Telluria mixta: one gene and its partner. The protein of the gene in region 2 interacts with the protein of the main gene of each other region in a pairwise test. Links are inferred from orthologs where the notes say so. Each region holds a gene or a part of one and is shown on either strand. Other genes may lie near its edges. The genes, in order: ybgC and acpP.

Region 1 (5,920 bases), 3.1 Mb from region 2 along the record:
GCGATCAGCGTGTCGGCCAGTGCCTTGGCGTTCTTGACGACCTGCTGCTGGTACGCCTTGAATTCCGGCGTCAGCGCTTCCTTGAAGGCGACCGCTTTACCGGCGATCACGTGCATCAGCGGACCACCCTGGATGCCCGGGAAGATCGCGGAGTTGATGGCCTTCTCGTGCTCGGCCTTCATCAGGATGATGCCGCCGCGCGGGCCGCGCAGCGACTTGTGCGTCGTCGACGTGACGAAGTCGGCGTGCGGGACCGGGTTCGGGTATTCACCGGCGGCGATCAGGCCGGCGTAGTGGGCCATGTCGACCATGAAGTACGCGCCGACTTCCTTCGCGATGCGGGCGAAGCGCTCGAAGTCGATGCGCAGGGCGAAGGCGGACGCGCCGGCGATGATCAGCTTCGGCTTGTGCTCGCGCGCCAGGCGTTCCATCTGCTCGTAGTCGATGTCTTCCTGCTCGGTCAGGCCGTAGGAGATGACGTTGAACCACTTGCCCGACATGTTCAGCGCCATGCCGTGGGTCAGGTGGCCGCCTTCGGCCAGCGACATGCCCATGATGGTGTCGCCCGGCTTCAGCATCGCGAAGAACACGCCCTGGTTCGCCTGCGAACCCGAATTCGGCTGGACGTTCGCGGCTTCGGCGCCGAACAGTTCCTTCACGCGGTCGATCGCCAGCTGCTCGGCGACGTCGACGTATTCGCAGCCGCCGTAGTAGCGCTTGCCCGGATAGCCTTCGGCGTACTTGTTGGTCAGTTGCGAGCCCTGGGCCTGCATCACGGCCGGCGACGTGTAGTTCTCGGATGCGATCAGCTCGATGTGGTCCTGCTGGCGCTTGTTTTCCTTCTGGATGGCATCAAACAGTTCCGGGTCAACCTTGGCGAGCGTGTGATCTTTTGCAAACATGAAAAAACTCCAATCGATAAGAGAACCAGGCAACGGTCAGCGCTGAACAGGCGGGAGCCGAAACACATGCGGGGCAGCCGCGATACCAACGCGTACCAGTCGGTGGCTGCCCAGGCGAACGGCAAGTTTGAAATCTCACGTTCCCCGGTGGGTGCCCACCTTCGCCACGCGCCGGCAGGCCGATCGCTCCTGATCGGACGGCAGCGCACGGTTTTCGCCAGTCACGTGAGATGTAAATGGAACTCCGGATTGTACGGGATTGTGCCGCTGGCAGGCAAGGAAACCGATGCCGACCTGGCAACCCGGCCTCCGGCGCTGCCCAGGATGGTCATTTCAGCTACAATCTCACGGTTACAACCTGCCAGGCAAAAACCAAAATGATCGTTTTCATCACCGGCGCATCGGCCGGATTCGGCGCCGCCATGGCGCGCACTTTCGTCAAGAACGGCCACCAGGTAGTGCTGGCGGCGCGCCGCAAGGACCGACTGGATGTCCTGGCCAGGGAACTGGGCGAGTCGGCCCTGCCGATCACGATGGACGTCACCGACAAGAACTCGATCGAGGAAGCGTTGTCGATGCTGCCGCAATCCTGGCGCCAGATCGACGTCCTGATCAACAATGCCGGCCTGGCCCTGAACACGAAACCGGCCTATGAGGTGCCGCTGGAAGACTGGGAAACGATGATCGCCACGAACATCAAGGGCCTCGTCACGATGACGCACGCCCTGCTGCCCGCGATGGTCGAGCGCGGCAGCGGCCTCGTCATCAACATCGGCTCCGTGGCCGGCCGCACCCCGTATCCCGGCGGGAACGTGTACGGCGCCACCAAGGCATTCGTCGAACAGTTCACCCTGAACCTGCGCGCCGACCTCGTCGGCACCGGCGTGCGCGCGACGAATATCGCGCCGGGCCTGTGCGGCGGCACCGAATTCTCGAACGTGCGCCTGCGCGACGACGCGGCCGCGGCGAAAGTCTACGAGGGCACGCAGCCGCTGACGGCCGAAGACATTGCCGAGACCGCGTATTGGATCGCGTCCCTGCCGCCGCACGTCAACATCAACCACATCGAGATGATGCCGACCTGCCAGGGCTACGGTCCCCTCAACATCAAGCGCAACCCGGGCTGATATTTCTGCAAGCACAAAAATCGGCCGACCGGCGAACAAATTGTTTTCGCTTTGTAACAGCGGCGCCGTGCAAAATGAAAAAGTGCTACAGTTGCTGGCTTGGCATGAGCCTCTCACATTCTCACGCCTGCCACTCATACCTATGTATATGTACCCTGACGCACATATAGCGGGGTGAAATGACGTAAAATGTTTCCCATTTTCATTTATGGCAGCTGAAATGCCTTCAGTTTTCACCTGGACAGTTCGCGTCTATTACGAGGATACGGACGCCGGCGGCATCGTTTATTACGCCAATTACCTGAAGTTTTTCGAACGTGCGCGCACCGAATGGCTGCGCGCGCTCGGCATCGATCAGCAAGCCCTGCGCGACCAGGCCGGGGCAATCTTCGTCGTGAGCAATGCCAGCATCGACTATGTCGCGTCCGCGCGCCTGGACGATGAAGTGAAAGTGACCCTGAAGGTGGAAAAGCTGGGCCGCGCGTCCGTCCAGTTCGCCCAGCAAGCCTGGCGCGGCGACACGCTGCTGTCGAGCGCCGACGTGAAAGTCGCCTGCGTCGATGCCGTGACGATGCGCCCGCGTACCCTCCCCGACCTTGCCGCTGCTAAAATGCGTGCCGCCTGATCATCCATTTGACCAAATATATATCCAATGAACGCAGTCCAAGACCTCTCATTCATTGAACTGATCCGCCATGCCCACGTGCTGGTGCAGTTGCTGATGGCCCTGCTGTTCGCGATTTCGCTCATGAGCTGGACTTATATTTTCCGCAAACTGTTCGCGATCCGCGCGGCGCGTCGCCAGACGGAACAGTTCGAACGCAGCTTCTGGGCCGGCGGCAACCTGCACACCTTGCACCAGAGTGCCAGCAGCCAGCGCGACCAGAGCGGTCCGCTGGCACGCATCTTCGAAGCCGGCATGGGCGAGTTCATCAAGGGCAAGCAGGCGTCGCGCGATGCGCTCGACATGGGCGCGGTGCTGGATGGCGCCCGCCGCGCGATGCGCGCCGCCTTCCACCGCGAACTCGACCAGATGGACACGCACCTGAACTTCCTGGCGTCCGTCGGCTCCGTCTCGCCGTACATCGGCCTGCTGGGTACTGTCTGGGGCATCATGAATGCGTTCCGCGGCCTGGCGAACGTCCAGCAGGCCACGCTAGCCACGGTTGCGCCCGGCATCGCCGAAGCGCTGATCGCCACGGCCATCGGCCTGTTCGCCGCCATTCCGGCCGTGGTCGCGTACAACCGCTTCACCCACGACATCGACCGCCTCGCGATCCGCTTCGAAAGCTTCGTCGAGGAATTCTCGAACATCCTGCAGCGCCAGTCGCGCTGATCGCCGCCCGAGGAACCGACATGGCCTTCAACAGCAGCCTGCGGGGCAGCCGTCGCAAGCTCAAGTCCGAGATCAACGTCGTGCCGTACATCGACGTGATGCTGGTGCTGCTCATCATCTTCATGGCGGTGCCGCCGACGCAGAACCCCAGCGAGATCAAGCTGCCCAGCGCCGAGCGCTCGACGCAGCCGCCGGACGACTACATCCAGATCGCGATCCGGGAAAACGCCCAGCTGCAGATCGGCATCACGGGCAAGAATCCGCAGCCGCTGGAAGACGTATCGAGCCGTTCGACGCTCGTCACGCGCCTGCGCGACCTCCATGCCGAGCATCCGGATTATCCGGTCTTGATAGCTGGCGACCGCGACAGCAAATACGATGACGTCATCCAGCTGATTTCCGAAGCCAAGAAGATGGGTATCAACCGCGTCGGCCTGGCCACGAAGTGAAGACGAACTGATGTCAGCAACGAAGCAGACCAACATCGGCAACAGCAACGGCGCGCCTTATCACGTGCCGCCTGAACCGAACCGCTGGCCGGCCATCGGCCTGGCGGTGGGCGTGCACGCCATGTTGCTGGCGTTCCTGTGGATCGGCGTGAGCTGGCAGAACAATGCGCCGGTCGCCGTCGAAGCGGAAATCTGGGACGTGACGACGCAGACCGCCGCCCCGCCGCCCGCCCCCGCACCCGAGCCGGAACCCGAACCGGAGACCCCGCCGCCGCAACCCGCGCCGAAAGCCGTGGAGCCGCCGCCGCCCGTCGTCGAGAAGCCGCAGCCGAAGGCGCCGGACATCGCCCTCGAGCGCGAGAAGAAGCGCAAGGAAGAATTGAAGCGCAAGCAGATCGAGGAAGAGCGCGAGCGTGAACTCGCGGAACAGAAGCGCGCGGAAGAAAAGAAAGCGAAGGCACTCGCCGAGAAGAAGGAACGCGAACTCGAAGAGAAGAAGGCCAAGGCCGACGCTGAAAAGAAAGAAGCCGAGAAGAAGAAAAAAGAAGACGCGGAAAAGAAAAAGAAAGAGGAAGCCGACAAGAAGAAAAAGGCCGCCGAAGAACAGAAGAAACTGGACGCTGCACGCGCCGAGGAAATGCGCCGCATCACGGGCGCGGCCGGCAATCCGACCAGCACCGGCACGGCCGAGAAATCGACGGCGCCGCGCATCGACAAGGGCTATACCGCGGCTATCACGGCCAAGGTGAAAGGCAATACGTCGTATGCGGGCAGCCTCGACGAACCGGGCAATCCGACGGCGACTTTCCGCGTCGAGCAGTTGCCGACCGGCGAGATCATTTCGGTCAAGAAGATCAAGAGCAGTGGCGTGCCGTCATTCGACGATGCGGTCGAAAAGGGCATCACCAAATCGTCCCCACTGCCCAAGAAGAAAGATGGTACGGTAGAGCGTTCCCTCGTGATCGAGTTCCATATGAAGGATCTGCAGTGATCGCGTTCCGACCTTAACCATTGCTGAGAGAAACATGAAGAAACTACATACCCTGCTGTTTTCGGCCACCCTCCTGATGGGCGTGGCTGCACATGCCCAGCTGAAAGTCGAAATCGCCGGCGTGGGCAGCAACCAAATCCCGGTCGCAGTCGCGGCATTCGCCGACGAGTCGGTGGCACCCGAACAGGTGTCCGCCATCATCCGCGCCGACCTTGAACGCAGCGGCGTATTCAAGGTCATCGACGCGCGCCAGACCATTTCCGACACCGCCAACATCGACCTGGCCGCCTTCAAGGCCAGCGGTGCCGACGCGCTCGTCGTGGGCTCCGTGCAGCGTCTCGCGGACGGCCGCTTCCAGGTGCGTTATAAACTGCTCGACACCGTCAAGCAGTCGCAGCTGTCGCAACTGTCGGATGCCGTCACCGCGCGCAACACGCGCCTGGAAGGCCACCGCATCGCCGACGACGTCTATGAAAAACTGACCGGCGTGCGCGGCATCTTCTCGACCCGCATCACGTACGTGAAGCAGGACCCGGCCTCGCGCGACTACAAGCTCGTTGTGGCGGATGCGGACGGCGAAGGCGAACAAGTCGCCGCGCATGGCCGCGAGCCGATCATCTCGCCGTCGTGGTCGCCGGACGGCACGAAGGTCGCATACGTCTCGTTCGAACTGCGCAAGCCCGTGATCTATGTGCAGAACCTGGTGACGGGCCAGCGTACCGTCGTCGCCAACGAGAAGGGCAACAACTCCGCACCGGCCTGGTCGCCGGACGGCACGAAGCTGGCCCTCGCCCTGTCGAAGACCGGCAATACGCAAATCTGGGTCGTGAACGCGGATGGCAGCGGCCTGCGTCGCGTATCGAACAGCAACGGCATCGACACCGAGCCGCAGTTCTCGCACGACGGCCAGTCGATTTACTTCACCAGCGACCGCAGCGGCGGCCCGCAGATCTACAAGATGAGCGTGAACGGCGGGCAGGCAACCCGCGTCACGTTCAACGGCAACTACAATATCAGCCCTCGTGTATCCCCGGACGGCAAGACGCTGGCGTGGATTTCGCAACGCGATGGGGGTTTTTCCCTGTATGCGATGGACCTGGCTTCCGGTCAGGAAC
Region 2 (5,884 bases):
GCAGGAATTCCTGCATTTCCTCGTCGGGGCCGCCCTGGTCGAGGCGGACGCGTTCGGTGGTGCGGATGTTGACGACGGCCGGGCCGACCTTGTCGACGAGGTCGGCAAAATCGGGCAGGCCGGTGACGGTCGGGGCGGCAACGGGAGCGGCCGCATGGGCCGCCGGGAGGGACATCAGACTCGCGCCCGCAAAGACGAGGGCGGACAGGATCGCGCTTCCAGTTTTGCTTGTCATAGGATCGGTAAGGTCTGTGCTTGAATGGTTCGTATGGTAAGACAAAAGCGCATTGTTGTCGCGTTGGCACGTCCGTGGCGAACGGATGGCGCTGCCCCTGCGGGCATCAGGCGATGAACGGGAAACGCGATCGGCTCAGGTGGGGTCGGCCGCGACGGTCGCCTGGCCGGCGGCATCGGTGGCGACCGCCGCGCGCTTGCCGGGCAGCGGCTCGGCCGCGAGGCGGGCAGCCAGACGTTCCGCGAAGCCGGGCGCCACGTCCGGCGCGGGATCCGCGCGCAGGACGTCGCCGATCTGGTGATAGAGCGCCCAGGCCTGCTGGCCGTCGGGCGTGTCCAGGGCGGCGAGCGCCAGTTCCTGGTCGACATCCGCGATCTCGCCGTCGCAGAGCGCCGAGATGAGTTCACGGTTTTTCTTGTTCGTGTCCATCGTCATTCCATCACGCCGGTACGTAAAACTTTGTCTTCATATCGCTACCTACCGACGTTTGTCCGCCGAGATATCGAGCAGGGGCCGCAATTTCTCGGCGATGACTTCACGCGCCCGGAAAATCCGGCTCCGCACCGTCCCGATTGGACACGCCATCACTTCGGAGATTTCCTCGTAGCTTAAACCTTCTATTTCGCGCAGAACGATCGCCGTCCTTAATTCAAGCGGCAAGGCTTCCATGGCCGCATTCACGGTATAGGCGATCTGCTTGCTGGCCAACATAGACTCCGGTGTATTAATGTCCCGCAAGCTATCCGCGTCGTCGAATCCTTCCGCACGTTCGGCATCGGCTTCCGTCGAGGTGGGCGCCCGTCTGCCTTGCGTGACCAGAAAATTCTTCGCCGTATTAATTCCTATTCGATATAGCCAAGTATAAAACGCGGAATCGCCGCGGAAATGGCGCAGTGCACGGAATGCCTTAATAAAGGTTTCCTGTACAACGTCTTCCGCCTCGGCCGGATCGTGCACGAGGCGCGACACGAGCCGCATCAGGCGACGCTGGTATTTCGCTACCAGCAGGTCGAACGCCCGGCGATCGCCCGCCTGGACGCGCTCAACCAGCAGTTGATCACATTCGCGTTCGGTCGTCACTGCAATGCCCCGTTGGCTGCGGCGGCGTCCCTGTTATACGGAAACGGTCTGCCACGTTTCCTTAAGAGTTGGTCCGCTGCAATGAGTTCGTCGTGTCTTCGCATCCTTCGTCTGCATTTCCGCGCCGGCCGACCACTGCCAGCGCGACGGCCAGCGCGCGCCACGCGGCGGCGTCGACACTGTCGCGCCACACACACAGGACCCGCGGCCCCGTGCCCGGCGCGGCGTGCCGCAACACCATCAGCATCGGCCAGATGACAGATCCAGGCAGCAGGACCGCATTGCCCGCCGACGGCAGGCCCACATCCTGTTGTACCGTTACGCGCAGGTCGCCGGTTCCAGAAATATCAATCCGGTGCGTCTTTGGATGAGATCCCGCCGCGCCCAGCACGGCGCTGCCGGCGGCCGCCAGCGCCGCCACGACGAAGGGCGCGAAGCGCATGTGCCCGGGCGCCGCCAGCCCGATGGCCAGCGCGGACGCGAGAAAGGCCAGGCCGCAGCCACCCCAGACGAACCGCTGGATGCGTGACGGCCTGACGAGCGCGGACACCGCGATCGACATGGATATTTCCAGTTAGAAGTGGAGGAAGTCAGAAATGACAAACGCCCATTCCTTTGACAGGAATGGGCGTCCGAAAGTTCGGTTATCGGCAGATCGTTAGATCTTGGCGAAGACCAGCGTACCGTTGGTACCGCCGAAACCGAAGGAGTTTTTCACCGCGTAATCGATCTTCATGTCCCGTGCCGTGTTGGCGCAGAAGTCCAGGTCGCATTCCGGATCCTGGTTGAAGATGTTGATCGTCGGCGGCGAGACCTGGTTGTGAATCGCGAGCACGGTGAACACCGACTCCAGGCCGCCCGCGCCACCCAGCAGGTGACCCGTCATCGACTTGGTGGAGTTGACGACCAGCCTGTTCGCATGGTCGCCGAAGGTGCGCTTGATGCCCTTCACTTCCGCCACGTCGCCCACGGGGGTCGACGTGCCGTGTGCGTTCACGTACTGCACCTGGTCCGGGTTGATGCCCGCGTACTGCATCGCGGCGACCATGCAGCGCGATGCGCCGCTGCCATCCTCGAGCGGTGCCGTGATGTGGTTCGCGTCCGCGCTCATGCCGAAGCCGACGACTTCCGCGTAGATCGTCGCGCCGCGTGCCTTGGCGTGTTCGTACTCTTCGAGCACCATCACGCCAGCGCCCTCGCCCAGCACGAAGCCGTCGCGGTCGCGGTCCCAGGGACGCGAAGCCGTGGCCGGATCGTCATTGCGCGACGATAGCGCACGTGCCGAGGCGAAACCGCCCAGGCCCAGCGGCGATACGGTCGATTCCGCACCGCCCGCGATCATCACGTCGGCGTCGCCGTACTCGATCAGGCGAGCAGCCTGGCCGATGCAGTGCAGGCCGGTCGTGCAGGCGGTCACGATGGCCAGGTTCGGGCCGCGCAGGCCGAACTTGATCGACAGGTCGCCCGAGATCATGTTGATGATCGACGCCGGGACGAAGAACGGCGAAATGCGGCGCGGGCCGCGGCTGTCGTACTCCGCCTTGGTCTCTTCGATCATCGGCAGGCCGCCGATGCCGGAACCCACGAGCACGCCGATACGATCGCGATTGTCGTCGGTGACGACAATGCCCGAATCCTGTAACGCCTGGATGCCGGCGGCCATGCCGAAATGGATAAACGTATCCATATGACGGCCTTCCTTGCCCGGCAAGTAATCCTCGACGTTAAAGTTCTTCACCTCGCCCGCGAAACGGGTCGAGAATGGCGTTGCGTCGAACTTGGTGATGTTGGCAATACCCGACTTGCCCGCCAGTGCTGCCTCCCACGCGTCGGCAATGGTGTTGCCGATCGGAGAGATGCAACCCAGGCCGGTCACTACGACACGACGGTTGCGTGAACTCAAGCGCTTCTCCTGAAATCCTGAAAGCTTAGGCCTTGACGTGAGCCTGTGCGTACTCGATAGCCTGGCGAACGGTCGTGATCTTCTCGGCCTGCTCGTCCGGGATTTCCATTTCGAATTCGTCTTCCAGGGCCATCACCAGTTCCACGGTGTCCAGCGAGTCAGCGCCGAGGTCGTCAACGAACGAGGAATCGATTTTGATGTCTGCTTCGGCAACGCCCAGTTGCTCAGCGACGATTTTTTTAACGCGTTGTTCGATATCCGACATGTTATGGCTCCATTAGGTATGTGTTGCGGAAAGTGCGCGCATTTTATCAGGGTTTGCGCGTTGAAAAACTATTTTCAGCGTCTGACGCTAAAACGGTCGAAACTACTGCGAACTGCCGAGATCTCTATTTAAAGGATGCCCATCAGTTCATGTACATGCCGCCGTTCACGTGCAGTTCGGTGCCCGTGATGTAGGCGGCCTGCGGACCCGCCAGGAAGGCGACCGCGTACGCGATGTCTTCCGGATTGCCCAGGCGGCCCAGCGGGATCTGCGTCAGCAGCGCCTCATGCTGGCCTTCGCCCAGTGCCTTGGTCATGTCGGTGTCGATGAAGCCCGGCGCCACGCAGTTGACGGTGATGTTGCGGCTGCCGATCTCGCGCGCCAGCGCGCGGGTCATGCCGGCCACGCCGGCCTTCGCCGCCGCGTAATTCATCTGACCCGGATTGCCGGCCGCGCCCACGACGGACGTGATGTTGATGATACGCCCCTGCTTCGCCTTCATCATCCCGCGCAGCACGGCGCGCGACAGGCGGCCGACGGCCGTCAGGTTGGTGGCGATCACGTTGTCCCACTCTTCGTCCTTCATGCGCATCGCCAATTGATCCTGGGTGATGCCGGCATTGTTGACGAGGATGCCGATCGTGCCGACATTCTTGGTGATGTCGTCGATGACGGCGGCGCACTGGGCGGCGTCGGTGACGTTCAGCACGACGCCCTTGCCGCCGAACTCGGCGAGGTAGGCGCCGATGTCTTCCGCACCGGCTGCCGTCGTGGCGGTGCCGACGACCTTGGCGCCCTGGCGTGCCAGTTCGAGTGCGATGGCCTTGCCGATGCCGCGCGAGGCACCGGTGACGAGGGCGACTTGGTTTTGCAGGTTCATTGAGTCCTCTTTTTCTCTAACGGGGGGATGCGACGGCGCTCAGCCCTGGATGGCGGCGAGCACACGTTCCAGCGATGCCTGGTCGACGAGGGCTTCGCCCACCAGCACCGGATCGATCCGCTTGGCCATGCCGATCAGGGTCTTGCTCGGCGCGCATTCGATGACTTGCGTCACGCCGTCGGCCGCCATCTTCTGCATGGTCTCGACCCAGCGCACGGGACCGGCCGCCTGGCGCACCAGCGCATCCTTGATCGCGGCGGGATCGTTCAGGATAGCCACGTCGACGTTGTTGATCAAGTCGATCTGCGGCGCGGCAAAATTCAGGTTCGCCATGTAGTCGCGCAGGCGGTCCGACGCCGGCTTCAGCAGCGACGAGTGGAACGGCGCCGACACGGCCAGCTTCATCGCGCGCTTGGCGCCCTTGGCCTTGGCGATGTCGCACGCGCGCTCGACGGCGGCCGTGTGGCCCGCGATCACGATCTGCGTCGGCTCGTTGAAGTTCACGGCTTCCACGACCTCGCCCTGCGCCGCCTCTGCGCACACGGCACGGACGTCGTCCGCCTGCAGGCCGAGAATCACCGCCATGCCGCCCTGCCCGACCGGCACCGCGTCCTGCATCGATTGCGCACGGAAGCGCACGAGCGGCACGGCATCCTTGAAGTCGATCACGCCGGCGGCGACGAGCGCCGAGTATTCGCCGAGGCTGTGGCCGGCGACGACGGCCGGCTTCGGGCCGCCCGCGGCGATCCACGCACGGTAGACGGCGACGGCGGCCGTCAGCATCACGGGCTGCGTGTTGGTGGTCAGGTCCAGGTCTTCCTTCGGGCCTTCGGCGATCAGCTTGCCGAGGTCCTGGCCCAGCGCTTCCGACGCCTCGGCGACGGTCTGCTCGACGACCGGGTTGCCGGCGAAGCCGTTCAGCATGCCGACGGCTTGCGCGCCCTGGCCGGTAAACAGGAATGCGAATTTGCTCATCAAGTCCTCCTTGATCTTGTTATTGGTACGGAGCGGCCGGCGTCACATGCGCGCGAGCACGGCACCCCAGGTAAAGCCGCCGCCCACGCCTTCCATCATGACGTTGTGGCCCGGCTTGATGCGGCCGTCGCGCACCGCGACATCGAGTGCCAGCGGGATCGACGCGGCCGACGTGTTGCCGTGTTCGTTGACGGTGACGACCATCTTCTCGGTCGACAGGCCCAGCTTCTTGGCGGTGCCCGTCATGATGCGCAGGTTGGCCTGGTGCGGGATCAGCCAGTCGATCTCGCTCGACGGCATCTGCGCATGCGCCAGCGCTTCGTTGGCGACCTTTTCCAGCACGGTCACGGCCAGCTTGAAGACGGCGGGGCCATCCATGTACAGGAATTTCTGGTTCGTGGCCAGGTTCGACGGGTTCGCGGGGCCGCACAGGATGCCGCCATGGCTGCCATCGGCGTGCAGCTTGACGGCCAGCACGCCCGGTTCCTCGGACGCGGCCAGCACGACGGCGCCGGCGCCGTCGCCGAACAGCACGCAGGTGGTGCG

Evidence for each region.
Region 1: the proteins of acpP (region 2) and ybgC interact in binary tests that used the Escherichia coli proteins (3 or more experiments, as listed by UniProt). The link is inferred for Telluria mixta from one-to-one orthologs.

What each region holds. Positions count from the first base shown.
Region 1 is NZ_CP119520.1:7,379,486-7,385,405, forward strand. Bases 953-3,951 are described here. They hold ybgC (tol-pal system-associated acyl-CoA thioesterase), read left to right. Parts: upstream 953-2,249; coding sequence 2,250-2,654; downstream 2,655-3,951. Other genes in these bases: P0M04_RS32505 (SDR family NAD(P)-dependent oxidoreductase), read left to right, coding at 1,280-2,029; tolQ (protein TolQ), read left to right, coding at 2,682-3,365; P0M04_RS32520 (biopolymer transporter ExbD), read left to right, coding at 3,386-3,814; tolA (cell envelope integrity protein TolA), read left to right, coding at 3,825-3,951. Also shown: glyA (serine hydroxymethyltransferase), read right to left, coding at 1-902; more of tolA, read left to right, coding at 3,952-4,805; Tol-Pal system beta propeller repeat protein TolB, read left to right, coding at 4,840-5,920.
Region 2 is NZ_CP119520.1:4,279,870-4,285,753, reverse strand. What follows is about bases 1,864-4,826. They hold acpP (acyl carrier protein), read right to left. Parts: upstream 3,484-4,826; coding sequence 3,244-3,483; downstream 1,864-3,243. Other genes in these bases: fabD (ACP S-malonyltransferase), read right to left, coding at 4,403-4,826; fabG (3-oxoacyl-ACP reductase FabG), read right to left, coding at 3,626-4,363; fabF (beta-ketoacyl-ACP synthase II), read right to left, coding at 1,974-3,218; P0M04_RS19165 (hypothetical protein), read right to left, coding at 1,864-1,877. Outside these bases: P0M04_RS19180 (DegQ family serine endoprotease), read right to left, coding at 1-235; P0M04_RS19175 (sigma-E factor negative regulatory protein), read right to left, coding at 371-664; RNA polymerase sigma factor RpoE, read right to left, coding at 713-1,315; more of P0M04_RS19165, read right to left, coding at 1,377-1,863; more of fabD, read right to left, coding at 4,827-5,338; P0M04_RS19140 (beta-ketoacyl-ACP synthase III), read right to left, coding at 5,381-5,884. UniProt on the Escherichia coli protein: Carrier of the growing fatty acid chain in fatty acid biosynthesis.